3 regions of the Pontibacillus salicampi genome follow, and region 3 is predicted to be linked to each of the others. Evidence: riboswitches for the same ligand, from Rfam matches in the RefSeq annotation. Region 3 holds a riboswitch; each other region holds the start of a gene.
The links. Region 3 has a riboswitch for cyclic di-GMP ahead of ACFFGV_RS01800 (anti-repressor SinI family protein). Riboswitches for the same ligand answer to the same signal wherever they lie in the genome.
Positions count from the first base shown of each region.

Region 1 (10,192 bases), on a different contig from region 3:
AATCAATCATCTGTTGAGAAGAGATCAATTGGCACTAATATGTTGCAGCACCATCACGTTTATAGTGAACAACACCTCTTTCAAACGGGAAAAAATTTGCTCCATCATGAAATTAGCTTGAACTTGACGTTAACGTAAATGGTAAACTAAATATGACTGAATATTAAGAAAAAAGGAGTCGAGCTTATGGGCGAGTGGTCCATTTCAGAGCTAGCAGAGGAGTTTGTCATTAGTACTCGTACCATTCGATACTATGAAGAACTCGGCCTTTTGGCTCCGAAACGATCCAACTCTGGTCACCGCATCTATAGTAAAAAGGAACGAACGAGATTAATGCTTATCTTCCGCGGAAAAAAGTATGGATTTACCCTCCAGGAAATTAGAGAAATGGTCCAGCTATTTGACAAGGACCCTTCTGGAGTAAAGCAGCTAGAAAAGACCATTGAGTATGGAGAGGTAAAAGTAAGGGAGGTGTCGGATAGAATTCAAGACCTAACAGACATGAAGCAAGAAATGGAGCAGGTATTGGATCAGCTACGTGAAAAGCTTCATTCATTACAATAGTGGATAGCATGTCAGCCATATTATGTGGAGGAGGAGTCATATGAACTTGTTTCTAGAGGATCCAAATCTTGACTTTATACTAGAGCAGTATATGGATAAGGAGTTTATGGATTGGGCTAGGCAGGAGCTAGAGGAATATGGGGAGCTGTGTGGAGGAGAAATTGATGAACGTGCTGCCCATACGGACCGGGAAGGACAGCCACGACTCATTAAGTACGACAAGATGGGGAATGATGTTTCGTATGTGTGGGTAAATGAGGGCTATAAGCAAACCGTTCGCCAAACTTATGATAGAGGAATTGTTGGCTATGTGCACAAGCCGATTCCTGCTTTAGGGAGAAAAGGCTCTTATCTATATTCCTATGCTCAGGGTTATTTGTTATCACAAGCAGAGCCAGGGTTTTATTGTCCTGTGACCTTAACTATGGCGACTGCTTATTTGCTTGATCATTACGGTGATGAGATGATCAGGGAGCATTATTTGCCCCATGTACTGTCTACAGGCAATACTGACTTATATGAAGGGGCAACGTTTTTGACCGAACGGCAAGGTGGATCTGATGTAGGAGCTAACGAAACGAAGGCTGTTCAGGATGGTAATGGCTATCGTCTCTATGGGGAGAAATATTTTGCTAGTAATGCCGGTACGTGCGGGGTAGCAATGGTGCTTGCACGAACGGAGGGAGCCAAGAAGGGAACGAAAGGGCTCAGCTTATTTCTTGTACCATGGAAGGAGCAGGGGCAAACAGCAGAGGGGATTTCTATTAGAAGATTGAAGGATAAATTAGGCGTAAGAGCAGTTCCTTCTGCGGAGGTAGAATTTGAAGGCGCCAGGGCTTATATGGTCGGGGAGCCGGAGAAAGGTATTTATTATATGATGGAAGCGCTTAACTTGTCTCGCATTTGTAATGCTGTTGCTTCACTTGGTATTATGCAGCGCGCTTACTTGGAAGCTCATCAGTATGCCTATGAACGATTCACATTTGGAAGGTATCTAAAGGATTTTCCTATGGTACAGGATACGTTAACTAAGCTGAAGGCAAAGCAAGAAGTGGAATTGAGCAGCGTTTTTCGACTAGTTCATCTGTTTGATGAATGGGTTCAGCACAAGGAAGGTGTTTCGAAGGAAGATGTAGTGTTTCAGCGTCTCCTCATTGCTATTTTGAAGAAGGAATCTGCAGAACAGGCGATTCATTTTTGTCACGAAAGCATAGAAATGCACGGTGGAAATGGGTATATAGAGGATTTTGTCATGGCACGTCTTTTACGAGATGCTCAAGTATTGACCGTATGGGAGGGGACGGCAAATATACTAGGGCTCGAGGTATTAAAGCTAATAAGAAACTTTCAAGTTGATCACATCTTTCTCCGGAGGATGCATTCTAGTGTACATGATTTGTCTAAAGCATTTCCGAAAGAAACGACTCTTCTCAAAGAAAAGCTGAAGCAATTAGAAGAGGATCTGAATAAAGTGAAACAATTAGATGAAGAGCAGCAGACGTTTTATGCAAAAGCAGTGGCGGATAAGATGTGCGCTATGTTTGAAAGTGTGGTGGCGTTAGAAGATGCGAACAAAGGAGGGGACCGAAAATACGCCGTTGCGAAAGTATTCCTGCACAACACATGGAAGCAGGAGGATTTCGACGGGGAGCTATTGACTCTCCGATATTTCGAGCAAATTGTAGAACGGAAAATTCATTCTCCTATTTAATAGAAAGGCTATGCAGCTGCATAGCCTTTCTATTAGTAGCTCTATGAATGCTTGTTATTGTCACATTGAATCATAATTGTTGAGAATGTGATATGAAACAATGGTGGTTTTCCACTTCTTGTCTCCCCATGACACGAATCTATCTCCCTTTACTATTTGTTTCCAATAGATTCATGTTATACATGCATTCTTTTCTTCTTTTTATCCTTGTACATATGGTGGTCGGCATCGATATATAATTGGTCCATTTTGTTTCGGGAAGAAAGGCTATAAGCGTAGCCTACTGATATTTCTAAACCGGTTCTAGCTGTGGAGACGGCAGACTTAATACTTGTAACGATTTGCTCTATCTCATTTTCTGTCAGATTAGTAGCCAGCAGCGCAAACTCATCGCCACCAATGCGACAGACCTTTATATGAGGCTTTGCATAATTGTGTAGCAGGGAGGCAGCTTCTTGAATAAGCTGATCTCCTTTTTTGTGCCCCTCTGTGTCGTTTACATATTTGAGGTTATCAAGGTCGCAAAGTATGATGGCCGCGCTTTGGTCGGAATCTTCACTTTGCTTCATCTGGGATTCGAAATAGTCTCGATTATGAACACCTGTCAGACTATCGTGTGTAATTTGGTATTCTAGTCGATGCTGGAGTATTACTTTGTCGTGAATGTTACGAATCACACCTTGAATTGCAACAAAGCTCCCCTTCTCATATATAGGGGTTGCATGCTCCTCAAACCAGATGTATTCTCCTTCTTCATTACGCCAGCGTTGAAGAATTGGTTGACTATAATCTAAATCCCCGCGCAATTTTTGTTGGATAATGGGCATATCATCAGGGTGAGTTAATTCAAGTATTGACAAAGGGTCCTCCATAGATTTTTGATGTACATCTGGCCCTAGTACATCATCGATAGAAGGACTTAGATACATATAGGAGAAATCAGGTTCTACCTTACAATAATAAAGGATGTCCTTGGCATTCTCGATTAAATGAAAGATTCGGTCTTCCTGATCTTGCTTCTCCTGGAGCTTCCGCCTTATCTTTACAGTGTACATAACCTTATACCCCATACCACCTAGCATACATCCAATGATTAACCACACCATCATTTTCATCGTGCCACCCTCTTATATCATTTCCCTGCCTGTGACCTATCATTTTATATACACAAAAAAACAGACCATTCGAAACCGATAGGTCTGTTCGGAACAAACGCTCATACCGGCAGCCCGACTGCCATAGGGTTACTCCGTTAGGCTCGTAGCTTTGCGTCCTTATCTTTCAATAAGTTTGCCATTATCGTGTTATGCTGCAGATTTATTATAATGGAACTAGTTCTAAATACCAATGCGTTCGACATAAAAAGTCAAAAAATATAGTCTTATATACCTATACCCTTTCTTTAAGATGTATAATCCTAAACGGTACAACAATTGCCATTTAGAAAGGGTTGGGTAAACTTCATGTAGTTACAGCGATTTAGATTTCCTAATGAGGGAATATAAAGAAATGGATTCCTCACATTATGTAAGCTGCCCTTGTGTAAGGAAGGTTTCCTAGTTTCCGTATAGAAAGAGTAGGACGATGTTGGAATAAGAAGGATATCCGTTGACGATGTATCTTTAATTTGGTAGCATATTAGCAAGTTAAAGGATTGCGAATTGTTAATACGATTAATTTGAATAAGAGAGGTGCAATGTATCGTGGCAAATCGACTTATGTTCGAAAAACCATTAGGCATGCGGGATACGCTGCCTTTTTTCTATAATCAGACACGTCAGGCAAGACAGGCTCTTTCCGAAACGATAGAATCATGGGGGTACCAGTTCCTGGATACACCTATGGTGGAGTATCTGGACACGGTTGGAGAAGCAAGTGCTATTGATGAAACTCAGTTATTTAAATTGTTGGATCGCCAAGGACATACGTTGGTGTTACGCCCCGATTTAACAGCACCAATTGCCAGAGTAGCAGCATCTCAATTAAAGGAAAAAGGGTATCCACTCCGTTTGAGCTATGATGGGCCTGTGTTTCGGGCTCAGCAAATAGAAGGTGGCAAGCCTGCTCAATTTGAACAGGTCGGGGTGGAATACATAGGAGAGAACTCTGTGTATGCCGACGCTGAGGTCATTGCTCTACAGGTGGAGACATTAAAATCGGCAGGATTGGAAAACTTCCAATTGACTGTCGGGCATATTGGTTATGTGAAAGGCTTACTTAAAGAAATCTTTCAAGAAGATACGGAGACTTCAGAACGATTTCTTCGTTACTTGTTCCGCAAGAACTACGTCGGCTATCGTAAAGAGCTGGAACAGGTAAACCTGTCCGATAAGGATAAAAATCGTTTACACCAATTACTTTCCATGCGTGGTCAAGAGAATGTGCTGGAATCAGCAGAAGAAATTACGACAAATGGTGCGTGTCATGAAGCAATTGGAGAATTAAGACAGCTGCTTCATTTACTGGAAACGTACGGGGTTAGTAAGTATATTTCCTTTGACCTGAACTTGATCAGCCATATGCACTATTATACCGGTATTCTGTTTGAAGGCTATGCGCCTCATCTCGGCTCTCTTCTATGCAACGGCGGCCGATATGATCAACTGCTGCCGTCTTTTCAATCAGAGGCTTCAGCTACTGGCTTTGCTATTCGTCTCGATCGTTTAGTAGAAGCGCTATCTGCTACAGAGGACCAGGAAGAATATATTTTAGTTTTATACGATAGCGACACATTCGCAAAGGGATTAAAGGAAGCTCAATCCGCCCGAAGCGAAGGTGCAAAGGTCGTACTTCAGAAAAAGGACCAGCTAGAAAACAGAGAGCAAATTGGAGAACGTTTTACGAATGTAATCGATGTATGTGCGGGAGGTGCCTCTCATGAATGAATGGCTGACGATAGCGATGCCTAAAGGGAGAATATTTGAAGAAGCGGCGGAACTATTGAAGAAGATAGGTTATGATTTTACAAATGTAGAAGATTCAAGGAAACTAATATTAGAATTTCCCGAATACAAAGTTCGGCTTATGCTGGCCAAACCGATGGATGTTGTGACCTATGTAGAGTACGGTGCTGCCGATTGCGGTATTGCAGGGAAGGATGTGCTGCTGGAACAGGATAGAGATGTCTATGAAGTACTCGATTTACACATCAGCCCGTGCTATTTAGCTGTAGCAGGCTTACCGGATAAACCGCTTAGCAAAATAGCACCGAAGATTGCCACTAAGTATCCTCGAGTTGCATCGGAGTATTTTCGCGAGCAGGGAGAGCAGATTGAAATCATTCCCTTGAACGGCTCGATCGAGTTAGCTCCGCTTATCGGTCTTACGGATCGCATTGTAGATATAGTCTCATCTGGCAGGACATTGAAGGAAAATGGACTTGTAGAATATGAGAAAATTACCGATATCACCTCACGTTTCATTGTAAATCCGGTAAGCTACCGAATTAAAAGCCAGCGACTTGATGCCATTATTGAAGATTTGAGTAAGCAAGTTGCGATCTAACTATAAGGAGGTCTCTTGTCATGAAAATACTCACGCCGAATGAGCTCGCTTCCATCGAACGAAGTGTGGATAGTGGTACAAAGGAGCAGCAGCAAATCGTGCAATCGATTATTGCTGATGTGAGGGAAAGAGGAGATGAGGCATTACTCGAATACACGAAGCAGCTAGATGGTGCCTCATTACAGCAATTACGAGTGACACAAGAGGAGTTTGTGGAAGCTCGGCAAAGCATGCAGCAATATGACATAGATATTTTACAAGAAGCAGCTCTTAACATTCGTCGCTTCCATGAAAAACAACAACGTCCCTCCTGGTTTGATACTCAAAAAGATGGGACCATGCTCGGTCAAAAGGTAACGCCATTAAGCGCGGTGGGAGTGTACGTTCCTGGTGGTACAGCAGCATATCCTTCCTCTGTATTTATGAACGTTCTTCCTGCTGTTGTAGCTGGTGTAGAACGTATCGTAATGGTCTCTCCAGCTTCTAAAGAAGGTACACTCCCTGCTGAAGTACTAGTAGCAGCAGAAATCGCAGGAGTAGAAGAAATATATAAATTAGGCGGAGCTCAGGCTGTCGCTGGTTTGGCTTATGGTACGGAAAGCGTTCCCGCTGTTGATAAAATCGTCGGACCAGGTAATGTATTTGTAGCACTTGCCAAGCGTGCGGTATATGGGGATGTTGATATTGACATGGTAGCTGGGCCAAGCGAGATCGTAGTGCTGGCTGATGATACGGCAAGAGCTTCCGATGTAGCGGCTGATTTGCTATCTCAGGCAGAGCATGACGAGCGTTCCTCCAGCATTCTCGTTACTACTTCTCTACAAGTTGCTAATAAGGTAAGAGAAGAAGTCGATAAACAGCTGGAAACTCTCCCAAGAAGGGCTATCGCTGCAAAAAGTGTGGAAGACTATGGCGGCATCATCCTTTGTAATAGTATGGAAAGTGCAATAGATGTGGTTAACTCTATCGCTCCTGAACATTTGGAGGTCATGGTGGAGGAGCCAATGAGTTTAGTTGGCAGCATTAAGCATGCAGGTGCCATTTTCCTCGGAAGATATAGCGCTGAGCCGGTTGGAGACTATTTTGCCGGGCCTAATCATGTACTGCCGACGAGTGGTACAGCGCGATTTTCCAGCCCTCTCAATGTAGATGATTTTGTGAAAAAGTCCAGTGTAATCTATTATAGCAAGCAAGCTTTGGAAACGAATGGCGACAAAATTGCTCGATTTGCTCGCTTAGAGGGCTTAGAAGGTCATGCTAGAGCAATAGAACAGCGAAAGGACGATTCCCAATGAAGGACAGCCGTACCAGTAATAAAGAACGCAAAACAGGTGAAACGAGCATTGCACTTCAATTAGATGTCGATGGCAGCGGCAGTGCAAGCATTGATACACAAGTACCCTTCATGACACACATGCTCGAATTGTTTACAAAACACGGGTTTTTCGATCTATCCATTAAAGGGGAGGGAGACGTAGAGGTAGACGATCATCACCTTACAGAGGATATAGGAATTGTACTGGGACAAGCGTTGCGCGAAGCGGTTGGGGATAAACAAGGTATTCGTCGCTACGGTTCTGCTACTATCCCTATGGATGAAACGCTCGTTACCGTAGCAGTCGACTTGAGTGATCGGCCACACCTGGAATGGAAAGCAGAGCTCCCGGCAGCGAAGGTAGGGACGTTCGATACGGAGAATGTCCATGAATTTTTCTGGAAGCTGGCACTAGAGGCAAGAATGAATTTACATATTGTGGTTCACCACGGGTGTAATACTCATCACATTATTGAAGGGATGTTTAAGGCAACAGCTCGTGCCTTGGACGAAGCAACATCTATAGACCCTCGCATCCAAGGGATTATGTCAACGAAAGGAAGTCTGTAGCATGATTGGGATTATTGATTATGGCATGGGAAATCTGTTCAGTGTATCTAAGGCACTGGAACGGTTGGGCGTTCCTTATACACTATCTCATTCCCCTCAAGAATTAGAGAAGTGTCAAGGGCTTATCCTTCCAGGTGTTGGGGCATTTCCAGATGCAATGAAGGCACTGAACAAAACTGGAATGAAGCAATATATCCTAAATAAGGTAGAGGAAGGTATTCCTTTACTAGGTATATGTCTAGGCATGCAGCTTCTCTTTGATGAAAGTGAAGAGAATGGTACAACGGAAGGGTTGCAGCTGCTCCCAGGCCGGGTTGTTCGATTCGCAGGTAAAGATGCTGCTGGTCATGCATACAAAATTCCACATATGGGGTGGAATGAGCTGCAGCATCTTCAGCCAGAAGCGAAGCTATTGTCCAAAATGGATGGCGGGTATGTCTATTTTGTCCATTCCTATTATGTAGACACACCGGATAAGCATGTAGTGCTAGCAAGCGCTCAGTATGAAACAGAGGTTCCGGCGGTTGTAGGGAAGGGAAATGTGTACGGTGCGCAATTCCATCCTGAAAAAAGCAGTACAACTGGCATGAAGATTCTTGAGAATTTCTGCAATGTAGTTCGTGATCAGGAAGGAGTGGAAAGATGAGTACCTTTACGATATATCCAGCTATTGATATGAAGGAAGGGAAGTGTGTCCGTCTGCTACAGGGGGACTTTGATAAGGAGACTGTATATGGTGACTCCCCTTTTGAAGTGGCAAAGGAATTTGTCGCAAACGGTGCAGAATGGATTCACATGGTAGATTTAGATGGTGCCCGAGATGGGAACCGTGCTAATGCAGAGCATGTAGTAAGAGTGGCGAAAGAGCTAGATGTAAAGGTGCAGATGGGAGGCGGGATTCGTAGTCGCTCGGACGTAGAATATTATCTGGAGCGAGGAGTGGACCGTGTCATCATTGGTAGTTTAGCCATCGCTGATCCTGAGCTGACCAAGGAGCTTGTAGCACATTATGGAGAGCGAATCGCTATTGGATTGGACGCAAGGGATGGATTTGCTGCTACAGAAGGCTGGCTGAACAAATCGGACAAAAAGGCTACTGAGGTAGGAAAGTATTTCGCTGATGCTGGAGTAGAAACATTTGTGTACACAGACATTGCTAAAGATGGAATGATGAATGGTCCGAATACGGAGTCTATCGTAGAGATGGCAGAGATTACTGGAAAGAATGTAATTGCTTCCGGCGGGGTATCAAAGCTCAGTGATTTACAAGATTTAAAACAGTATGCTGACCGTAATGTAGCGGGAGCCATCGTTGGCAAAGCTATTTATACGAAGGAGATTCGCTTACAGGAAGCCATTCAAGAGGTGAGTCAGTAATGCTTACAAAGCGGATTATTCCTTGTTTGGATGTAAAAGACGGCCGAGTGGTGAAAGGGATTCAATTTTTAGAGCTCCGAGATGCTGGCGACCCTGTGGAGTTAGCAACCATTTATGATGAACAAGGTGCAGATGAACTTGTATTCTTAGACATCTCTGCTACACACGAAGGTCGAAAAACGATGATAGAAGTCGTTCGGGAGGTTGCTGCCACATTAGCTATTCCTTTCACAGTAGGTGGGGGAATCGGATCTCTTGAGGACATGAGAGCTATTCTGCGAGCAGGAGCTGACAAAGTTTCTTTAAACTCTGCTGCTGTGCGTCAACCGGAGCTCATCACAGAAGGGGCACGTTATTTTGGGTCTCAATGTATGGTGGTTGCCATCGATGCGAAATATGACCATGACCTTGGATCCTGGCGTGTGTACACACATGGTGGTCGAAAAAGTACAGAGCTCGAGGTATTAAAATGGGCTAGACAGGTAGAAGAGCTTGGGGCAGGTGAATTACTGCTGACTAGTATGGACAAGGACGGAGAAAAAACTGGATTTGATTTAGCATTACTGCAAGCAGTGCAGCAAGTAGTCAGCATACCTGTTATCGCTTCAGGTGGTGCTGGAGATGCCAGTCATTTTGTGGATGCATTTCAGGATGCAGAGGCGGACGCAGCTTTAGCGGCCTCTATTTTTCATTATAAGGAAACATCTGTAGCTAACGTAAAGGACATATTGAGACAGAACGGGGTGCATGTACGATGAATATGGAAGAAATTCAATTTGATGAGCAGGGGCTGGTTCCAGCTATCATCCAGGACGCAGTAAGTAAGGAAGTTCTGACCCTTGCTTATATGAATAAAGAAGCGGTCACGAAATCCTTAGAGTTGGGAGAAACAGTACTATATAGTCGCTCCCGCCAGGAGCTGTGGCACAAAGGGGCTACTTCTGGGAATACACAAACCATTAGAACCATGAAATATGATTGCGATCAGGACGCTGTTCTCGTACAAGTAGTACCCAATGGACCAGCTTGCCATAAGGGAGATTACAGCTGCTTTTCTACTACATTTTACGGTAAGGATATAGAAGCAAAAGAACACCGTTATCGTATTTTAGATGAATTACAGGAAACACTTGCTGAACGAAAGGCTACCC
Region 1 is NZ_JBHLTP010000013.1:507,946-518,137, forward strand. Features, by position in the region: gene ACFFGV_RS17945 (MerR family transcriptional regulator) at 187-564, shown strand; gene ACFFGV_RS17950 (acyl-CoA dehydrogenase family protein) at 605-2,275, shown strand; gene ACFFGV_RS17955 (sensor domain-containing diguanylate cyclase) at 2,452-3,390, opposite strand; cyclic di-GMP riboswitch class I at 3,496-3,580, opposite strand; gene ACFFGV_RS17960 (ATP phosphoribosyltransferase regulatory subunit) at 3,979-5,160, shown strand; gene hisG (ATP phosphoribosyltransferase) at 5,153-5,779, shown strand; gene hisD (histidinol dehydrogenase) at 5,800-7,074, shown strand; gene hisB (imidazoleglycerol-phosphate dehydratase HisB) at 7,071-7,664, shown strand; gene hisH (imidazole glycerol phosphate synthase subunit HisH) at 7,666-8,310, shown strand; gene hisA (1-(5-phosphoribosyl)-5-[(5-phosphoribosylamino)methylideneamino]imidazole-4-carboxamide isomerase) at 8,307-9,041, shown strand; gene hisF (imidazole glycerol phosphate synthase subunit HisF) at 9,041-9,799, shown strand; gene hisIE (bifunctional phosphoribosyl-AMP cyclohydrolase/phosphoribosyl-ATP diphosphatase HisIE) at 9,796-10,192, shown strand, end outside.
Region 1: linked by a shared signal. The riboswitch ahead of ACFFGV_RS17955 (sensor domain-containing diguanylate cyclase) and the one ahead of ACFFGV_RS01800 (anti-repressor SinI family protein) in region 3 are both predicted to bind cyclic di-GMP.

Region 2 (10,192 bases), on a different contig from region 3:
CGAGTATCCAGTATAGGCTACATAGATGAAAATGGTTAAAAATAGTAATATAAATATCTTCTTCATTGTATACACCAACTCCACCTCCTACTCTATCATGTCCATTATCCCTGTACAACGAGAATGCTATAGGATTATATATAGAGGGACAGCCCATTTTGAAATATCTAAAAATATTAAGAATAGTATTGAATAAATACAAATAATAATGTATATTTATCAATAACTTTTTATATTTATTCAAAGGAGGGCTCGTAATGAAGCAAGAAACCATCTACTCATCCTTAACGAAAGACCAACCACAATCTATGAAAAATAAAGGAATTTGGAAATTCCTCCTCCCGTCTCTATTAGGAATACTATTATTTCTTGTACCGATCCCTTTCCAAGGTAAAATTACTATTGGCGTTGGGATTTTTGCAGAATACATTCAAGGGTTATTTACCGCCCAAATACCCTATGTTATGACAGCTCTAATTACACTATCCTTTTTGTTCGCTATCCTGAAACAGGTAATGAATCCACATTGGATGCAAAACACCATAGCTGAGCAATTATTCGGCATCACCCCCTTCTGGACTGGCCTTCGTCTGGTAGGAGCAATATTTGCGATTGCAACACTTTTTCAATTAGGACCATCCTGGGTATATGCTGAAAGCACTGGCGGAACAGTACTTTTCACGCTCATCCCCGTATTAACAACCTGGTTCCTGTTCGCAGCACTACTTATGCCTTTCCTAATGGAATTTGGTCTAATGGAGTTCATTGGTACCTTATTAAGAAAAGTAATGAAGCCGCTCTTCTCTCTCCCAGGTCGTTCCTCCATTGATGCGACCGCTTCCTGGATGGGAGCAGGACCTGTCGGTGTTTTAATTACTACCCAGCAATATGAAACGGGCTATTATAATAAACGAGAAGCATCTGTTATTGCGACCAACTTCTCCATTAATTCTATTGCCTTTAGCTTAGTTGTTATCAGTTTCATAGGATTAGAGCACTTATTTGTACCTTTCTACTTTTCTATCACGATTGCTGTCATTATTGCAGCTATTATCATGCCAAGAATACCTCCCTTATCTAATAAGAAGAATACGTATTATGCACCGGTAGGCAAGCAAATTTCTGAAGATGTGCCTGAAGGGAGCTCCGTTCTTCAACACGGGAAAGAGCTAGCTTTAGAAAAAGCACAATCCGTGAAGAGCTTTAGAGGTGTATTAAAGAAAGGATTTATCAATGTATTGGACATATGGTTCGGTCTATTACCCATTGTTATGGCATTAGGGACAATAGCGCTTATCCTTGCAGAATTCACTCCCATCTTCACCTGGCTGTCTTACCCTATCGTGCCTGTATTAGAATGGATGAGAATTCCGGAAGCAGAAGCAGCAGCACCAGCTATGATTGTTGGGTTTGCAGATATGTTCCTCCCTGCCGTCATCGGCAAAAGTATAGAAAGTGAGCTTACTAGATTTATTATTGCTGGGGTTTCCATTACTCAGCTGATATACATGTCTGAAATAGGAGTACTCCTGCTTAAATCCAAAATACCGATTTCTTTCTGGGAGCTAGGTGTTATTTTCGTACAAAGAACGATTATCACACTGCCAATTATTACGGTTTTAGCCCACCTACTACTGTGATACCTTAATGAACATTTAGACCTAATTATTTAGCACTATAAAACGACAAAAAAGGACATTGAAGCGTTACCATAGGAATTTAGACTCTCATTAGGAGCGCTGAGTAATATTACAATAAGACTACAAACATATTAAAAAACTGGAAATAATATTTGGTTTTTCCATCAAGTATGATATATTATGGAGGTGTGAAGAACTTTACTATTTTCCAATTGAATATAGTTTGTGGGCAAACTTATCGAAAGGTAAGGACGCAAAGCTTCGGGCCTAACGCATGTCAAGTGCTATGGTAGTCGAGCTGCGATTATACATTTAACATTTATGCTATGTTAGAAATGATTCATTGCCCCACCTGTGTCGAGGTGGGGTTTTTTCTTTTCATATTAAATGTCGTTTTATGCCGAATTCTGTAAATTTAAGCAGCCGACCCATAACTTCCCAACATGACAGGGCACATAAAACGCAAGACATACTAATAATTAAAGGAAGATTACAATGAATCTGGAAAAACTAATGAAGGAAAATGCTACATTCTCCAAAAAATCTGTGACCAGCATAGAACTTGTAAACCTTATTCAAAAGCGGCTTTTATATGTAAATGAGCATTACATTTGGTATAGCTTAAACGACTTGGGGAAAATGCAAGAACTATATTTGCGGACCCTCCCCTATTTATTATTCCTAGGTTATAAACATAAAATGCAGCCGTGGACGGTTAAAAGCCCGCTTCTGAATAGCTTTGAGAAGGATATTAGCGAGGAGATTTATAAGCTGAATGTAGAGGTTTCCACCTTTCCTTACGTAGAGAGACAGCAAAAAGCCTTCGAAACAATTATAAACCAATATTGCATGCTGGGATTAAACTTAGGGCTTACCCCTAAACATATTCAGAACATGTATTTACAAGAAAAACACCGGCTTTGTGAGCCTTTTGAAACGGATATGATGACTAGCTATATCCAAAAGACATACATAGAACAGTCTATAAAGGAAGAGATGCTCGTCTAGTTACTATACAGAAGAACTAATATAAATTGGTAAAATAGTGGCAGGAAATGAATGACTTTCCTATAGACGAAAGGATGAGTCTCCTAAATCTACGGAGCCCATCCCCTTCGTTACTTTACCGGTATTCCCACTATTGCTGCTATACAGCTCATACGAACCTATTGGTATAGAGTCATTGCTATACAAATGCAGCAAAAATACCTCTATTTACTGATGCAAGTATTCTTTTGCCTGTTCTGCAACATACAAATAATAATGAGATCCGTGGGGAACGAAATGGGATTTGCTCACTTGCCATGTGACAGCTGCTCTGGTTCTATCTAATCGTTCTGTATAGCCTTGCACTACAATCCTTTGCTTGTCCCCTCTCCACAGGGCAATAAAATCGTGCAAATCCGCCTTAACAATAGCTGCTACTTCTTCCTGCTGGAGCTGGAAAGATTGTATATTCCCTGCTAGCTTATATAAAAAGATGTTTGCCAGTTCGTTATCCTTCATGCTTCCTATCGTTATACCATCCTTGTACACCCCACAAGAATACAATTGAGAATAGTGTACCGTTACCCCTAGCTCCTCTTCTAATTCCCTCACCCCATCTTCCATCGTTTCACCAGCGGTAAGATGCCCAGCAGCTGAAATATCTAGTAAATCTGGAAATTCCTTTTTTGTGTGGCTTCTCTTCTGCAGCACTATATATGGATTTTCCTCCATCCCTACAATCCAGCATTGAAAGGTTTCATGCCAATATCCTTTTGTATGAACTTCTTCTCTGCTGGCTGTCCCTATTTTTTCATAATCTTTGTTGAAAACATTCAATATTTCCATCTAATCCCCCTAGCGTGTTCATAACTACCTCTATTGTACCTTTCATATTTCATTTTGGAAAAGATGACGGAGATTTATCATAACCCAAGTTGTTACTGTCTAGAAAATTTCCGAGACATTATCATGACTTGCCAGCAAACCAATAGTGCATGTCTGTAATCCGACGTTATGGTCTGAACCCATAAGGCCACCTTTTCGTTCTCTAAAGCAGACGTCGTTGCTATTAATGAACCAAAGGGACAATGAAGTCATTCAGACTAAGACATAACAATACCTTTCCGCTGGATAGAACTACATGTGAATTAATTATGACGAAAGGAACTGGTGGTTGGAAATAATCGTTAGAGCATATCCATTTTCAAACCTTTTCTGTTAGACTAAAGGTAAATACGAGTTCAGAAGGATAAGAGGGAGGCATTGACCATGTATCCATTTCTATATGGCGCTATCATTTTAGTCAGTGTGTTAGCCTTAGTCGGTACGTTATATGTGGGGAAGATTGTAAACCATACATCGAAGGTATATGAACAAGAGGAAGATCATGGGGAAAAATCATTAACATATAAATCCAACCCGAAGCATAATTCCAGTTTTCAGCTCCTCACTATTATTTACCTCATCACGTTTGTTATTACCGTTATCCTAATCGCTATCTTCATCCTATAGTAAAATGGCACAACCGAACGTAATAGGTTGTGCCATTTCCGTTATCTGAAATTATTTATCCACTCGCTTAACAGGGTGACCGTCCTCTGTACTTGTTCTGTTCTCTCGATATCCGCCTGTTCATCGCCGTCTTGGGGACCATAAGAACCAAACTGCGCATGATTTGCGCCTTGCATTTTTTCGTACCTAGCGTCATCAGGAAGAAAGGCCTTTCCTTCCCGAAAATTCCTCATATTCAAAATCCCATCCTTGTCTCCACTAATAGACAGCACCGGCATAGAGGATTTAGAAAGATCACCACCTTCTTCTGCATAGGCGGCTAGCAAAAACAAACCGTCAATTCCATCCTGTTCAGCAGCATAACGCGCCGCCATGGAACCACCTAAAGAATGGCCACCCATAATAAGCGTTTCGTTAGTGTCTTGCTCTTGTATTTCCAAGGCTCTATCTATTCCTAATACAGCTAAATGGAGCGGCATCTTTACGATATAAGTACGATATCCTGATTCTGCTAGTCTTGAAGCAAATGGCGCGTAGCTTTCAGGCTCTACCAGTCCTCCTGGATAAAAAATAATACTAGTCTGCGTGGAACGATTCGGCTCAAATAGAATCCACTTATCCTGATCCGCAACCGTAACAGATGCTGTTGATGTTAATTGTTGCTTAGCATAATCAGAAGCTTCATATGGCTGCAAATAAATATACCCTGCAATTCCAGAGGCAGCCAGGAGCGTTGATACAATAAGGAGAACCCATCTCCACCACAGCCTTTTCTGGCTCATCCGTCTCATTCCCTCGTGTTATACTTTCTTTCTATATTATTATAGCGAATAAGTTCAGTGCATGTAACATCACGTTTATTCCGCTTAATGGGGAGATGGTGGAAGACTCGGATTCGAGATGGTTTGGAAGGAGTATAGAAAGAGCAGTTGATTGGGCTGGAATCACTCCGCTTTCCTACGGACGAACGGCTGAGCCTCCTCAGTCGGCAAAGAACGCCGCCTTCCGGGGTCTCTGCTCATTCGTTTTTCCGCGGGAGTCTCCGTGATTCCAGCCCAATCAACCCATAAAAGGAACTTTTTTTCTCTAGCTTCTAGAACCACTCATATAGGCTCAGAATGAAAAGGGCAAGAAATGGAATCAAGAAAGTTGAGAAGTCCGTTTCTCTCAATACGGCAAAGGTATGGACTGGAAAATGGATGAGCCTATACCCCGCAGAAAGCGTCTTTTGCTGTCCGAGGAGGCTCAGCCGCAAGTAAGGAAGTTTACCTAAGAGCGCTACATCCTGTAGCAACGGTGAACGACCCCACATCGTGTGGGGCCGCAGGAAAGCGGAGCTATTTCCGACCACTCAACTCGCCTTTCAGAACAGGAATATCAACATAAGCTATTGGATGGACGATTTGAAATAAGCTCCCTTTCCACTTAAGGATTAGGAGCTTTTAAGTTTGCACTGATTCAGTTGGTAATCTTTATATCTCATCCAATGAACACTCCTACTAGCCGTTTCCTTACTCAAAGAAAATTTGAAAAAAGAGGGGGATGAGCTGGATTTGATTAGTTCTCCTTTAGAGGAGTTCTTCCCTTTTTTCGAAGAACAATATCAATAGCATGTACTACTACTATTTTAATGATTGTATAAAATGGTATAGCAATGAGCATTCCGACAAATCCATAAAGAGCCGCTGCCACAATTAGTAACAAAATAATCGTCAATGGGTGAATGTTAAGCCTTTTACCAAATACAACTGGCGCCACTAAATTTCCTTCTAACTGCTGTACAATAACTAAGGAAACAAGTACATAAATGGCCAGAGCAGGGCTTTGGGTTAAGGAGACGACAAGCGCTGGTATGACACCAATAATTGGACCAAAAAATGGGACCACTGCGGTCAGGGTAACAAAAATACCAAGTATTAAGGCATAATCTATCCCAATGATTAGATATGCTATATACATCAGCACCCCATCAACTATAGCTACAGTGATTTGCCCATAAATATAAGATGATAACGTATCATCTATTTTATGTAAGACAAGGGAGATTTCCTCTTTCCACTTAGGAGGGATAGCCTTCATGAGGAATGGGACAAAGCGAGCATCATCCTTCAGAAAATAAAAAAGCACGAAGGGTACTACCACAAGAACGGTAGTAGCTCCTGTTACAGTCGAGATGATTTCAGTCATATTGTCGCCTAGCATTTGCATTAAATTACTAGAAAAGCTAGCCGTCTTTTGCTGGATACTTTCTACAGAAAGCATTCCAAGATCATTTTCTTCCACTTTCTGTTTGGCCTTCTCTCCCATCTCTTTTAAATCCTCAGGAAGAGTGCTTGAAATATCCTCCACCTGCTTCTGGATACTCGCAGCAAAAAGGAGGTACAGCGCGTAAAGTATACCGCCGATAAATGAAAAAACGAATAGAATAGAGACAGATTTAGGTAGAAACGAGATACGTGTCAGCCATTTAACAATAGGCTGCAACACATAATATAGAAAACCAGCTAAAAGAATGGGATAAAATAAGGTTTTCACGATAATAAACACTGGATGCAGTAAATCCATTGCCAGCAAAAAATATAATGTTATAAGTAATAAAATGATACCCGTAACATATTTGAAGAAAGGGTGGTTCAGCCACATATCATTAAACTCCTTTATTAGGTTATAACTCTTTTCCATTCCACTTATAAAACCATTTGTAACCCATCTTTTATAGGTTATCCCATTTTTCAGCGTACTTTATGTATTTGGCATTTATTCCATGTATGAAATGGCATTATATTTTTTAAATATAAAAAGACTTTAACTATTATCATCAATGTATAAAATGATGCATATTTAAGGTCTTTTTGTTCGCGAAGTTTGTTAAAGTAAAGCACCCGTTTGTGGAAGACTCAGTTTCGAGACTTCTGTTGAGTGGATGGGGGCTGCGAGGAATAGCTCGAAATCACTTTCAGAATAAGGTGCATTCTATACCTATAGGAACTGTAACACAAAGCTTCCATTGTATGGATAGAGCTCATAACCGCTCGTAATAGAGCTCTTTCTTGCTATAGGTAGTGATGGTGGAAGATACACCTTCCTGGTATAGGGGTTCGTTTCTCACATAATCGAAGGGGTGGTTGGGAAGCTGCGAGACTCCCGTGGGAATGGATTGGCTGGCGAGACCCCGCAGAGCTTTAGCTCGAGGAGGCTTGCCGTCATCCCCGCAGGAAAGCGAGCGGCTTCCCAACCACCCCTTACTCTCAAACCAGCAACGAACCCCGAAAAGTCTCGAAACGGAGTCTTCCAGAAATCTGCCCTTTACTTAAAGACTCAGTTTCAAGATAATTGCCAAACATTGAATGATAATACACGTTAATGCACTTTATAACACGTTTATTTATACACTTTGTCTAATAATCATGTTGCCAAAACCTACAAAGTATAAATGCCATATACACTTTATGCTAGACATCGTCCTTTTAACTCACCCCCATTCCTCGACAGAATTTCTGTTTTTATACTGTAAATCCCCCTCTATCCATGCTTTTTCAGCAGCTTTCTAAAGATACTTACAACATGTGTACGACCCAGGTGAGAATATTGTAGATTTTTTTGTTGTTTAATTTAGAGAAAATGACGGTATAAACAACTATAAGGGACAGACATATTCCATTGGAAGGGAGGGAGTTATATCGTGAAGATTAAAGTAGCAAGCTGGAACATGCTAACTCCGCAGGACAAGCTTTTTATTTTGAAGGCCGTCAGTCAACGCTCACAGTTGGTCAGAAGTGCATAAGCCCCCATTCTTTGTCATTGTTTCAGCTTTGTTTTCTATTTTCTTCACACCTTTGAGATAGACCTACAGGATATTCATAAATCAAATACTTAGTCATTACAGTAAAGGAGGAGGGATTGGATATTTACTTCTATAAGAATGGTATTATACTGATTGGAACGAAGGTATTAAACTGTTTTTCCAAGTCTAATCCGCCGATTACATGAGAATTCCATGCTATAGAGCACTTCTTCTATCAAGGTCACTTCATATCCTTTGTTCCAGCATCACTATCCATCCCCATATAGTGAACTACCTTCACTCTGCTCCTATCCGAAATATAAACTGTTGTTTGTTATCTATATGTAATTGCTGCTCTTTTTTCATTCCAATTCGTTTTGCTACGTTTATTGAGGGGGTATTCCTTATATCGATAATAGAAATCACCTCTGCTACCTCTAATACATGAAAGGCATAATCACGGCAGGCCTGTGCCGCTTCTGTCGCAAAACCATTCCCCCACTGCTCTCTCGATAATAGGTATCCAATTTCCAAGCGCTTCTCCCCCTGTATCTCTTGAGGTACGAGTCCACATTGGCCAACAAAACAACTCGTTTTCCTATCTTCTACTATCCACAAGCCTATCCCTTCCTGCTTGTATAATCGTTTGTTCCATTCAATCCACTGTTTAGTTTGTTCTCGATTTTTCGTAGATGGGTAGTATTGCATAGCAATAGGATCAGCAAAAATCTCAAGTAAATGGTCTACATCTTCACCAGTCATTTCTCTTAACTGTAACCTTGCTGTTTTCATTTCCATCCTCTCCCTTCCTATAAAAAAAGCCCACACATCATCATGTGGGCTTCCCTCTTATTTCCTTTGCACAAAACCTAGCTCATTACCATCTAAATCCTTTATCGTGAATTTTTTACTTCCATAGTCAGTTTCGAATAACTCCTCAACAATAACAGCATTATCCTTCACTTGCTCCCAATACTCTTCCACATGATCTACAGTAAAATTAAACCTTCCTCGAGAAGGAACAAGCTCATCCTCCATGATAGCAAAGGTAGCTCCACCTTCCCCGCCAAAATGTGCGTAGTTTGGCTCCTCAGGCGGCCATTGTCCTGTCACTTCAAACCCTAAAACGGATTTATACCACTTTATAGCCGCCTCCAAATTAAGTACGTTCGCTCGGACATGCTCTAAATTTGTTTTCATCCTTTATGAACCTCCCTTACCATCTTTCTTGCACCATACCCTTTTCACTTCCATCTTAACTATCATTCTACTAATTTACATCAGCTTACTAGTTAAAAATATTATGTCTCCGTGCTATAATCGAGGAACAAATGTTCGAATTAGAAGAAGTCATCAGAAAGGAGTCCTAAATTTGAAACTGATACGCTGGAGTTACAGCAGGAGAAATATGGTCCGTGCTTACTTTGATACACACCCAAACTCTGTTTTTTATTTCAGAAGGATGAAGCGTTGTTTTCTCCTATATTCTCTCGATTGGAGAGAGGAAGACCCTTTTGTAGATACAGCAAGCCGAGAAGAGATGCAATTACTGTTAAATAAAGCAATGGGCCGGAAAACCGCCTATCAAAATAGGAAACACCATACAGGCTGAATCGGATCGGCAATTAATGCTGGACTACTAAAGAAGGGAGAAGGCTCCCCATTCTGCATGCTCCGATGTTAACACCTCGAATTGTTACAACTACCGATATTCAGGGAAAGCACTAGATAGTACATCATTATGGGGAGGATTCAATGATGAAAAATCAGGAGACGAAAAAGAGACCAGTTGTAGCGCTCACTGGTGCCAGCGGATATATTGGTCACCACTTAGTAAATAAGTTGACAGAGCACGCTGATGTTGTTGCCCTTTCTAGAAACATTAATAATAAGCAAGATACAGCACAGGTAACATGGCGTTCCTGCGATTTGTTTTCAATGTCTGATGCTGAAAAAGCGTTAGAAGGTGTAGATTTTGCAGTGTATCTTGTCCATTCTATGAAGCCCTCCGCTAAGCTCACCCAGGGATCCTTTGAAAACATGGATGTTATTCTAGCAGATAATTTCGCTCAGGCTGCTAAAAAGCAAAGACTCAAGCAGATTGTGTACTTAAGCGGCATTATCCCTGAGAACGAAAAGCTTTCTCGCCATTTGAGCAGCCGTCTTGAAGTTGAGAATATACTTAGAGCTTATGGCACTCCAGTAACCACCATAAGAGCAGGATTAATTGTTGGACCTAAAGGCTCTTCTTTTCCAATATTAAAGAAGC
Region 2 is NZ_JBHLTP010000013.1:574,520-584,711, reverse strand. Features, by position in the region: gene ACFFGV_RS18310 (YdcF family protein) at 1-66, opposite strand, end outside; gene ACFFGV_RS18305 (YjiH family protein) at 258-1,640, shown strand; cyclic di-GMP riboswitch class I at 1,859-1,946, shown strand; gene ACFFGV_RS18300 (hypothetical protein) at 2,136-2,648, shown strand; gene ACFFGV_RS18295 (NUDIX hydrolase) at 2,856-3,473, opposite strand; gene ACFFGV_RS18290 (hypothetical protein) at 3,897-4,139, shown strand; gene ACFFGV_RS18285 (alpha/beta hydrolase) at 4,181-4,921, opposite strand; gene ACFFGV_RS18280 (AI-2E family transporter) at 5,697-6,782, opposite strand; gene ACFFGV_RS18275 (GNAT family N-acetyltransferase) at 8,221-8,721, opposite strand; gene ACFFGV_RS18270 (VOC family protein) at 8,773-9,123, opposite strand; gene ACFFGV_RS18265 (protein YuzH) at 9,296-9,535, shown strand; gene ACFFGV_RS18260 (NAD(P)H-binding protein) at 9,679-10,192, shown strand, end outside.
Region 2: linked by a shared signal. The riboswitch ahead of ACFFGV_RS18300 (hypothetical protein) and the one ahead of ACFFGV_RS01800 (anti-repressor SinI family protein) in region 3 are both predicted to bind cyclic di-GMP.

Region 3 (10,192 bases):
AGTTACACCAAACATAGTCAGACTAGCGAAGCCCCCAATGAGAGCAACCGCATATTCCACCATGACAAACCGCGTTATTAAATGTCGGTTCACCCGTTCGCTTAAGGAAGCACCTACCCCCATCCCAGTTAAAAACAAGGATATGGTAAGGGTATATTGCTTAACGCCATCCCCTAATATGTATGAGCCTAATGCTCCAAACAAGACTTCAAAAATAATACCACAAATGGACACTATACCTGATGCCCAATAGATAATTGTACTCTTTCTTCTAGCAGTCGCATCCACGGGGTTCTCCCCTCCATTCCAAACCTTCGTTTATTACAAATAGTAAATCCCGCTACCATAAGCAGCAGGATTTGTTGGTTTCACGTATTAGGTAATAGAAGCTCCTACGACAAAGGCCAGCCCAATAGATACGCCCATGGAAACAATTCCCACAGCGATATTGTTTTCATGCAATTTCTCCTCCACAGAGAATTTACGGGTTAGTCCTTCAAAGATTAAGTAGGCTAACATTTGCAGCACAACACCGACAGCTCCCCAAATCAAGGTATCCCATATTTGCAATGAATTATAAATGGCAAAAGATAAAATAATACAAATTCCGATAATCTTTCCTGAAACGGACAATGCTACTGCTGTATTACCATTTTGAATTTCTTCCCAGTCTTTATACTTTCTTGTCAGATTTTCAAAAATAACAAGTCCAACGACAACCACTACAATAGCTGCAAAGAAAAATAACAACGTAAAAATTAAATCTTGCATATTAGTCACTCCTATCTAATCTATATTTACTTACCAGTACTTGGACCGCCACCTCTTGTACCAGAGGATCCACGGATGCCTCCTTGAGATGGGGCTTTATATTTACTTGCTGAATATCCACCATAACAACTGCCAGTCAAACAATTATTTTTTCGCTTTTTATGCCAGTCATCTACATCTAAAACCTCATCCAAAATCCATAGAGCTAACAATCCATCAAAGAAGTCTGGAGAATAATTATTCCGAACAAACTGATCGGATGCAATCTCCATTAAAACAGCATCTTCATTCTGCTCACTTTGCTGCAGCGTAATAAAGTAATCCGGGTAAATAAGCACCTTTTTCCCTTCCTTATTATCACTTTCTCTCTCTGGCTTGAATTGTTCTGTGACAATAGAGGACACTTCATCTATTGTAAACTGCCTTGTCACATAAATACGAGCTTCATCATTATTGTCCCCTTTCACATTATCAAATAATGGGAATGTACTGGACACCAGCTCCTTCGCAGAAGCATAACTCTTTTGCTGAATGGTTTGTTCAATACTGCTTTTCTCCGGTTCATCAGGAAATTCATATGTATCACTTCCAGAAATTCCACTATTTGTATTTGTGAAGCTTCCCTGAGCACAACTTGTAATAAGAAGCAGCATACTTAATAGAAGTGGCAGAAATGCTACCTTCCTTGTCATTTATGACTCCCTCCTTTCCTTACAAACAGACACAATAAAGGATTGGCCTCCAAATGGAGACCAATCATCTACAGATTATCTCTTATTCTTTCCCTAGCTTCTTTTTTAAGGCAGCCAATTCATCATCTACGCCATTCTTTTCAAGCTTCTCAAATTCATCATCTAGAGATCGACTAGACTCTGATAGATCTTCACTTGTTTCGGCTTCTGCTTCATACTGCATTACCTTTTCTTCCATTCGTTCAAAACCATGGCGCGATTCATCACTATTAATCCCTGACATAGTCCGATTCATTTTCGTACGGGTTTTAGCAGACTCAGCCCGTGCTTTTAAGGAATCCTTCTTCAGTTTCATCTCTTGATATTCTTTCTTCATCTCATCAAGCTTCTGACGAAGAGAGCTTGAATCTGCTTTTGCACGATCATAAGAGTCTTTTAAGGAGTTTGCCTGCTCCTCTTGATTATTTTTATCCTCCAAAGCTCTTCTCGCTAGATCTTCATCTCCTGCTTCAATTGCCTTTTCTGCCTGCTGCTGACGTTTTTCCACAAGAGCATGAGCATCATCATATTTTCGCTTCAGCATTTTTTCATTAGCTATTTGTTTAGCAACAGCACTTTCGGCTTCTCTGATATCCGCTTCCATATCCCGCATAAATTGATCAAGCATTTTCACTGGGTCCTCTGCTTTATCCAGCATAGCATTTAATTCAGAGTTAACAACTGTTCCTACTCGTTTAAAAAATTTAAACATGTAATATCCTCCTTTTATTGTGAACCTGCAATAATGGATACTTCAAATTCTTGAATGGCGTGCCCTACACTAACTTCTATTTCAGAGCCCCACGTTTCCAAGCTGATGAATTTCTCTTCAGTGTCATCTATATAATCGGCGTAGTGTGTAGTTCTGCCATTAATATTCTCGCTTCTTCCCTCTCCTGTAACACGCGCTTCCCCTTTTTCCTCTAAGTAGTAAGTTATTCCCTCATACTCCAGTTTTTCAGGAAAAGGCTTTGATACTTGTAAGGGAATGCTCCGATAGATTCCAAGCTCTAGAGATTCATCCATTTCAGCAGCGAGCCAGAGCGTATTACGTCCTTCTAATAATTGATAGGAATACCATTTATAGGAGCCATCCTGATAGATTATTTTCCCTACTACCTCATAATCCACAAGATCATAGGTTACAATATCCCCTATCTTAATGTTTAAAGGGGTTCGTTCTGTAACGGACGAGTTGTTGTTCGACTTTTTGTTTGAAAACAGCTTAGAAAACCATCCCATGCATTCACCTCTTTTCTATGTGACTTTCGTTTCAGTAATGTATTACGTATGCGTCTTAAGAAACGTTTCACTTTTTTAATATTTTGATGTATTTTTTGCTCGTGGTAAAAAAAGATTGATGAGGAGTAAGCAAACGGCACTTTTGTATGGAACAGCTATGGTAGGAGAGACATAATTAGGTGGACAAGCATTTGCTTGTCCACACACTCACGTTAATAAGGTATGGGCATCGCAATAATTCAAACCATGTGCTTCAGCTACTGCTTTAAAGGTAACAAAACCGTCTAGCGTATTAATTCCTTTTAATAACGCTTCATTGTCAGTACATGCTTTCTTATAGCCTTTCTTAGCCAACTGAAGGGCATATGGAACAGTTACATTTGTTAGGCCAATAGTAGAGGTTCGAGGGACAGCACCAGGCATATTAGCTACCGCATAATGAAGAACACCATGTTTCTCATAGGTCGGATTATCATGTGTAGTAATACGATCCGTTGTTTCGAAAATTCCACCCTGATCAATGGCAACATCTACAATCACAGACCCATCCGGCATTTGTTTGACCATATCCTCTGTAACTAGCTTTGGTGCTTTAGCGCCTGGAATAAGGACAGCACCGATAACTAAATCTGATTCTTGTAATGCTTCTGTTATATTTAACGGGTTGGACATCAATGTATTAATAGAAGAACCAAAGATATCGTCCAATTCTCTTAAGCGCTCTGGATTGAGATCGATAATGGTTACATCTGCACCTAATCCCATTGCTATTTTCGCAGCATTTGTACCTACTACTCCTCCGCCTATTACCGTTACTTTCCCTCTTCTAACACCCGGAATACCACCAAGGAGAATTCCCATCCCTCCTCGAGACTTTTCGAGGAATTGGGCACCAATTTGAGAAGCCATCCGCCCAGCTACCTCACTCATCGGTGTTAACAAAGGCAGGGTTCCTTTGGCTGACTGTACAGTTTCATAAGCAATACTAACTACTTTACGTTCAATAAGCGCTTTGGTCAGCTCTGGCTCTGCTGCTAAATGAAGATACGTGAAAAGCATGAGGCCTTCATGGAAGTATTCATATTCTTCTGGCAGGGGCTCCTTTACCTTCATGACCATTGGATGTTCCCATGCCTCTTTTGCGGTAAAAACTATAGTTGCACCCGCTTCTATGTATTCCTGATCTGTAAATCCTGACCCAGCACCAGCTGAAGTTTCTACATATAATTCGTGGCCCGCATCCTTCAGCGTCATGACTCCCGCTGGCGTCATCGCTACACGGTTTTCATTATTTTTGATTTCTCTTGGTATGCCTATTTTCATTTGTTACACAACCTCCCAGTATAAATCACCTTATTAGCATCCCCTGTTCAGATGAAAAAGCACGATTATTGTAAGCCTTTTCATTGTAACAAATTCCCTTCTTTTATCCTATCTATTTTTGCTTGCGATACTTGTGAATAACATCAACACCTCCTGTTACCTCCATTATGGTTCCAGTAATCATATCAGAATTATCATTACACAGGAACAGGATTGTTCTGGATATATCTTCTCCTGACCCAGGTCTTCCAATTGGTGTGTGTGGGTCATGATGCAATCTACTATCGGCTATAGCGCCTTCTTTCAATTCTCCTTCAATCTTACCAGGACATACCATATTAACGGTAATTCCATTTTCCGCTTCTTCATAAGCTACTGATTTTGTTAAGGACACTAACCCTGTTTTCGCAGCAGCAAATGCAGATCGATACACCCAACCTGGTGCTGTATTGGCATCTTGAAATCCATAATTAATAATTCGTCCGAACTGTTGATTTCTCATGATAGGAACCACTTTCTTCATAAGATGAAAAACAGCATCTAGGTTACCTCGAATCATATCATCCCATTCTTGTTCCCTATAATCCATCAACTTCTTTCTCTCAAAAATATACGGGCCGGCATTGTTTACAAGCACATCAATGCGTCCAAACACCTCCATCGCTTGATCTACTAAGGAGATAAGATCATTTTTCTTAGTTACATCAGCTTGTACACATTGAATACGGTTATGAAAGGCAGGGTATTTACTCCATAAGGCCTCTGCCTTTTCCTTATCCTGACGATAAGAAATGGTGACACTATATCCAGCTTCTATAAACTGTTCTGCTACTTTTCTCCCCAATCCCTTTGAGCCTGCTGTTATTAAGGCATGTCGCATCAAACTTTCCTCCTTACTAATTTACAATACTTCCATTATTTATGTACAATGAGGTGAGCTGAAGGAGTGAGTCAAATAAGTACATCAGAGCGAGCTATCCAATCAAAAGTCATAGAGACCATGGGATTAGAGGCAGTACCTTTCTCCTTGAGAACTACACCGTGGTACAGATATATGTTTATTCAGATTGCTATCTCTGCCAACGCTGGAAACTTTCTTATCCCTGCCCTTGCTGTATTAGAAGGTGGACTCTCGTTCACTTCTGCTATTGCAGCTACAAGTGTTGGCGCTATTATTGCATTTATATTCGTTTCCTATTTATCCTTACCTGGCGGGAGATATGGACTCCCTTCTCAGTATGCCATTCGAACGATGCTTGGCGGGAAAGGTGCACGATTTCTCGCCTCCCCTATTCGCAGTCTTACGTCCTTATACTGGTTTAGTGTCCAGACCATAGGAGGGACCTATGTCATTCAACAACTTATTGTAAGGTTAACAGGTACAGAGTATCCATTTTTAATGCTCTCTATCCCTATATCCCTCATCATGATATTACTGGCTATCATCGGTTTTGAAGCAGTAAAAAGAGCCACTACGTATTTCCTTCCTCTCTTATTAGCCGGGGAAGGGACAATGCTATATATCTACTTTACTACATCAGAAAGCAATCATTCATTATTTACGCTTACACCAGAAGGAGGACACGGTTCCTTTTCCGCTATGGCCTTTTACGCAAGTCTTGCCTTTGTTCAATATATTTCTGGTGTAAGTGCATCAGCAGATATGACAAGATATGCAAAGTCTCCTCGTCAAGGGGCCATTGGATTAATGCTTGGGAATAGCTTCGGTTTTATGCTGACGGCGATTCTTGGCAGCGGCTCTGCTTATTTATTCGGGGAATTAAATCCTTACGTTTCTGCCTCCGAGCATACTAGCATACCTATTTTTATTGCTATTATTACAGCGACAGCTATCCTATCAATGCTATCCATCAATATGAGTAATGCCTATACAGGAGGATACAGTCTGTTAAATACGTTCCCCTCCCTTACCAGGCTGCAGAGCGCTCTCCTATTCGGTATATTTGGAATATCGTTCAGCTCTGTTCCGGCATTAGTAAATGAGGCAGAGCAATTTATCTCGGGCTTGGGAGGGCTGATAATACCTATCTCAGCTGTAATAGTTATTGATTTCTTATATGTTAAGCGTAGCAGCATTTCAAATAGTGATTTACTCTCCATAAATGAAAACAACCGGATAAGTATTCTCCCCCTCATCTCCATTGGTCTCGGGACTATTTGTTATTTTGCTTTGCCCGTCGCCATATCACCAGGATTTATCACCTTTGTCCTTGTAAGTATTTTGTATGGTTTGCTTGCAAAAGCCAAATGTAAAAGCTCATCTTCCTTCGTTTAGGAGGAGGATGAGCTTTTCCTTTTACTTCATTCGTTCTTGACGAGAACCTTTTTTATCGGATTGTTTAGGTGGGTCAAATTCTTCTATTACACCACTTTGATAACTTTCTGAAAGCTGCTCAGACGTCATTTTTTCCCCGTCCGGATCAAATTGTAAGCCAAGTTTATTTTTTTCGCCCATTTTGGTGACACCTCCTTGTGATAGTATGTCACAAAACCTTCTGATTCTTCGTCACACCTTTTTCCATTTACCACCTTCCCCATGTTATAATAGAAAAAAGTGAAGGGAGAGAACCCATATGCCATTTGAATATAAACGAATTGTTGTCGCTATAGATGGTTCCGAGGCATCTGAACATGCTTTTGAGAAGGCTGTGGAGATTGCAAAACGAAATGATGCTACGTTATTTGTGTCTCATGTTGTGGATACAAGAGCTTTTGCAACAGTGGAGGCTTACGATCGTACCTTAGCAGAGCGTGCGGATAAATATGCAGCAGAATTACTGGCAAGGTACGAGAGAAAGGCTAAAGAAGCGGGCTTGCAACACATTCAGGTGGATATTGACTATGGATCTCCTAAAGTAAAAATCGCAAAAGAAGTCGCCCCAAAGTTCGAAGCCGACCTAATTATCTGTGGAGCAACAGGGTTAAATGCAGTGGAGAGGTTCTTTATAGGAAGTGTTTCTGAGCATATAACCCGGTATGCCAATTGTGATGTATTAGTCATTCGGCCAGATAAAGAATAGAAGCAAATAAAGAGAGAGCATCAATGGATGCTCTCTCCTTATTTGCTTCCTATATGATGTTTGTTCAGTTATCATTGGATTTATTGTTTTGGTCCTGGTTCAATTTCCATTTGTTAAATTCAAGAAATTCTTTAAATTGATCTTTCGTCACCCCTGAATGTTGAGCTTCTTTCACCAAATCAACCCAGTCCCGATCTAGATTTTCATCGTACTCATGAGGGTTATTACTATGTAGCAATTGTTCAAGAGGCACATTTAATACCTTAGAAATCTTCTCGAGAAATTGAATGGACGGGTTCTGTTGTAAATTTCGTTCAATGGAACTTAAATAAGACTTGGCCACGCCTGCTTTTTCTGCTAGTTCAGATAAGGATAACTTTTTTTCTTGCCTCATAGCTTTAATCTTTTCACCTATCATGGCACTTCACCTACTTCCTGAAATGAAGTATACCACATTTCGTTAATAGGTTTCATTCCATTTTTCAAACAATTCGTTTTAAAGAATATTATATCGATTCATTGCCTGTTTATTGTTCCCCGCCGCCTTCAAAAAAATGGATACTTCTTCTTTACTCAACCCCATTTCTTTGGCTTGCTTCATCAATTCAAGCCATTCTTGATCAAGTTCATACGTCTTAGTATTCATATCGCTCATATGGCCTCCTCCAAACCTGATTATTTCAGGTAGCCCAGCCGTCATGGTACCCTCTGTACGGTAGACCTGTGACTTTGCGACCCAGCCTTTCAGCTAGTATGCCTTTTTCTGAAGGACTTGTATGGAATTACTATACAGAACTTGTCTTAAAAATGATGTTGGAATTTGTCAGGAACATTAATTTTTGGAAAATTTTTTAAATGCCATAAAAAACTGTTATTAAATTAACTATATTATATACTGTTTCATAAAGTTAAGATAGTTTTATTAATACTTCTCCAAGCTCCAAATATTATCTTTGGTTATTAATTATTCAATATTACTGTCGATATAAAGAAGGGAAATTCAATTAACGGCAGCAAGGTTAGGTTGAAAAAGAAAAATGCTTCAATAAAGATTGCAGAGTACTAGAAGGCACACGTAGTGTTATTTTCTTACTTCTGTTACACAATGGTAAAGCTCTGGAAGGATAAGACGCTTCATAGCGAGAGTAACAGCTCCACTTGAGCCTGGTGCAGAGAAAATAACCGTCTCCGCTCTAACGCCAGCAATTGCCCTGGATAACATAGCTTTTGAGCCGATATCTTCCGTAAAGCTAAGCATGCGAAATAATTCTCCAAAACCGACCATTTCCTTCTCCAGCAACCTTCCTACCGTTTCAATCGTTACATCTCTCTTGGCTATACCAGTACCACCGCTTGTAATGATGACATCTATATGTTTATTCTGACAGCCTGCTAATACACTCTCTTCAATGGCTGCCTCTTCATCCTTTACAAGCTCGTAAGCAACAACATTATGGCCAGCACCCTCTACATATTCCTTTACAATCCTTCCGCTTTTATCGGTTTGCTCTGTACGTGTATCTGAAATAGTGATCACTTTACAATTTAGACCCACTCCATCTTTACTATCTATAGACATTATTCCCATTCTCCTTGCTCTAGTAAGTAACGATATTGATAAAACCTTAATGCAAACTCCGTAACCTGTCTCGTCAACTGATAATTGAGGGTAGCTCCTACAACCATGCTCACAATCGGAAGACCTTGAATCATTTTCTTTCTAAACATTAGAATGAACATGGACTTCATGCTTTGCTTCAATGGCTGTTCAAGCCATGTCTCATCTGTTAACGCATCCTCTCCTGCATATATAAAGGGAGAGGAGTAATGATTCAGCTCTTCTTTGAGTTGATCCCAAGCCCCTTTTTGTAATCTCTTTGGGAGGGTAGCAGCATGAAATATCTTAAGAGAAAGCATCATTTCATAGGGGTGATTTACTTCATAACCGAATGTAAGGCCTATTAACTGTACAGCTCGTAGATTTAAAATAATCATCATAGGAAAGTCCACTCCGAGCAGAAGATACCCTCCCGTGCCAGTTAATCCCCCTTGTGCAAAAGAGTACATCTTGCCTTTCGCAATATGTTGATACGCTAAATAGGTAAGCTGGTCAATGGATAATTCCTTCATATCCTCCAAATGTTCCACATCAGGCACAAAAATACGACCACTGGTGAGAATTCGTTCTCGCGCTTCATTTTGAAACGCAGTCCCTTGTATGTAGGAATGTGTATGGAATAACCATTGGTCCATGCGGTGGAAAAACGTTTTTTTATTCTTTCCCTTCATACTAGCAAATGCTTTTTGCATCCATTGTTCGTACAGCATCTCAAAGTCATTTGCCCTATAGTCCTTCCATTGATCTTCCCAATGCTTTATATCCTCCCACACTTTTTGCTCACTCACCTATAAACGCCCCCTAGTTCTTAGAGTATATATTTATTGTAGCTTATTTTCTTAGGTATGCGAACATGCGCAGCAAGGAATAAAAGATAAAACAAAAAAGCTGCCTACGTTATTATGCGCAAGCAGCTTTGTGTATCTATTTATTTTCTTCAATTAAACGAACCGTATCACGAGCAATCATAACTTCTTCGTTTGTTGGAATAACCATTACTTTTACTGGAGAATGCGGATAGCTGATAAATGCTTCTTCTCCACGGGTTTGGTTAAGAGCTGGATCCCAATATACACCCATAAACTCTAGACCTTTTAATATTCTAGCACGAATAGCATCGCTATTTTCGCCAATACCAGCAGTGAATACAATAGCATCCAATCCATGCATGCGGGCAGCATAGGAACCGATATATTTGTGAATGCGAGAGGCGAATACTTCAAGAGCTAGCTCAGAACGCTCATCCCCCGCTTCTGCTTTATCCTTAATATCACGAAGGTCACTGGAGAAACCTGAGATAGCAAGCATTCCACTTTCCTTATTTAAAACGTGAAGCACTTCTTCAGCTGATTTGCCAGTCTTCTCCATAATAAATGGAATTAACGCTGGGTCAATGTTACCTGAACGAGTTCCCATCGTAACACCTGCTAGAGGTGTAAAGCCCATGGATGTATCGACGGATTTTC
Region 3 is NZ_JBHLTP010000003.1:70,654-80,845, reverse strand. Features, by position in the region: gene ACFFGV_RS01855 (polyamine aminopropyltransferase) at 1-288, opposite strand, end outside; gene ACFFGV_RS01850 (DUF350 domain-containing protein) at 376-771, opposite strand; gene ACFFGV_RS01845 (DUF4247 domain-containing protein) at 798-1,463, opposite strand; gene ACFFGV_RS01840 (PspA/IM30 family protein) at 1,546-2,214, opposite strand; gene ACFFGV_RS01835 (DUF4178 domain-containing protein) at 2,229-2,744, opposite strand; gene ald (alanine dehydrogenase) at 2,952-4,067, opposite strand; gene ACFFGV_RS01825 (SDR family oxidoreductase) at 4,180-4,947, opposite strand; gene ACFFGV_RS01820 (purine-cytosine permease family protein) at 5,014-6,363, shown strand; gene ACFFGV_RS01815 (hypothetical protein) at 6,385-6,543, opposite strand; gene ACFFGV_RS01810 (universal stress protein) at 6,662-7,108, shown strand; gene ACFFGV_RS01805 (helix-turn-helix domain-containing protein) at 7,173-7,526, opposite strand; gene ACFFGV_RS01800 (anti-repressor SinI family protein) at 7,605-7,763, opposite strand; cyclic di-GMP riboswitch class I at 7,789-7,876, opposite strand; gene ACFFGV_RS01795 (MogA/MoaB family molybdenum cofactor biosynthesis protein) at 8,190-8,687, opposite strand; gene ACFFGV_RS01790 (EcsC family protein) at 8,687-9,514, opposite strand; gene ACFFGV_RS01785 (acetate kinase) at 9,651-10,192, opposite strand, start outside.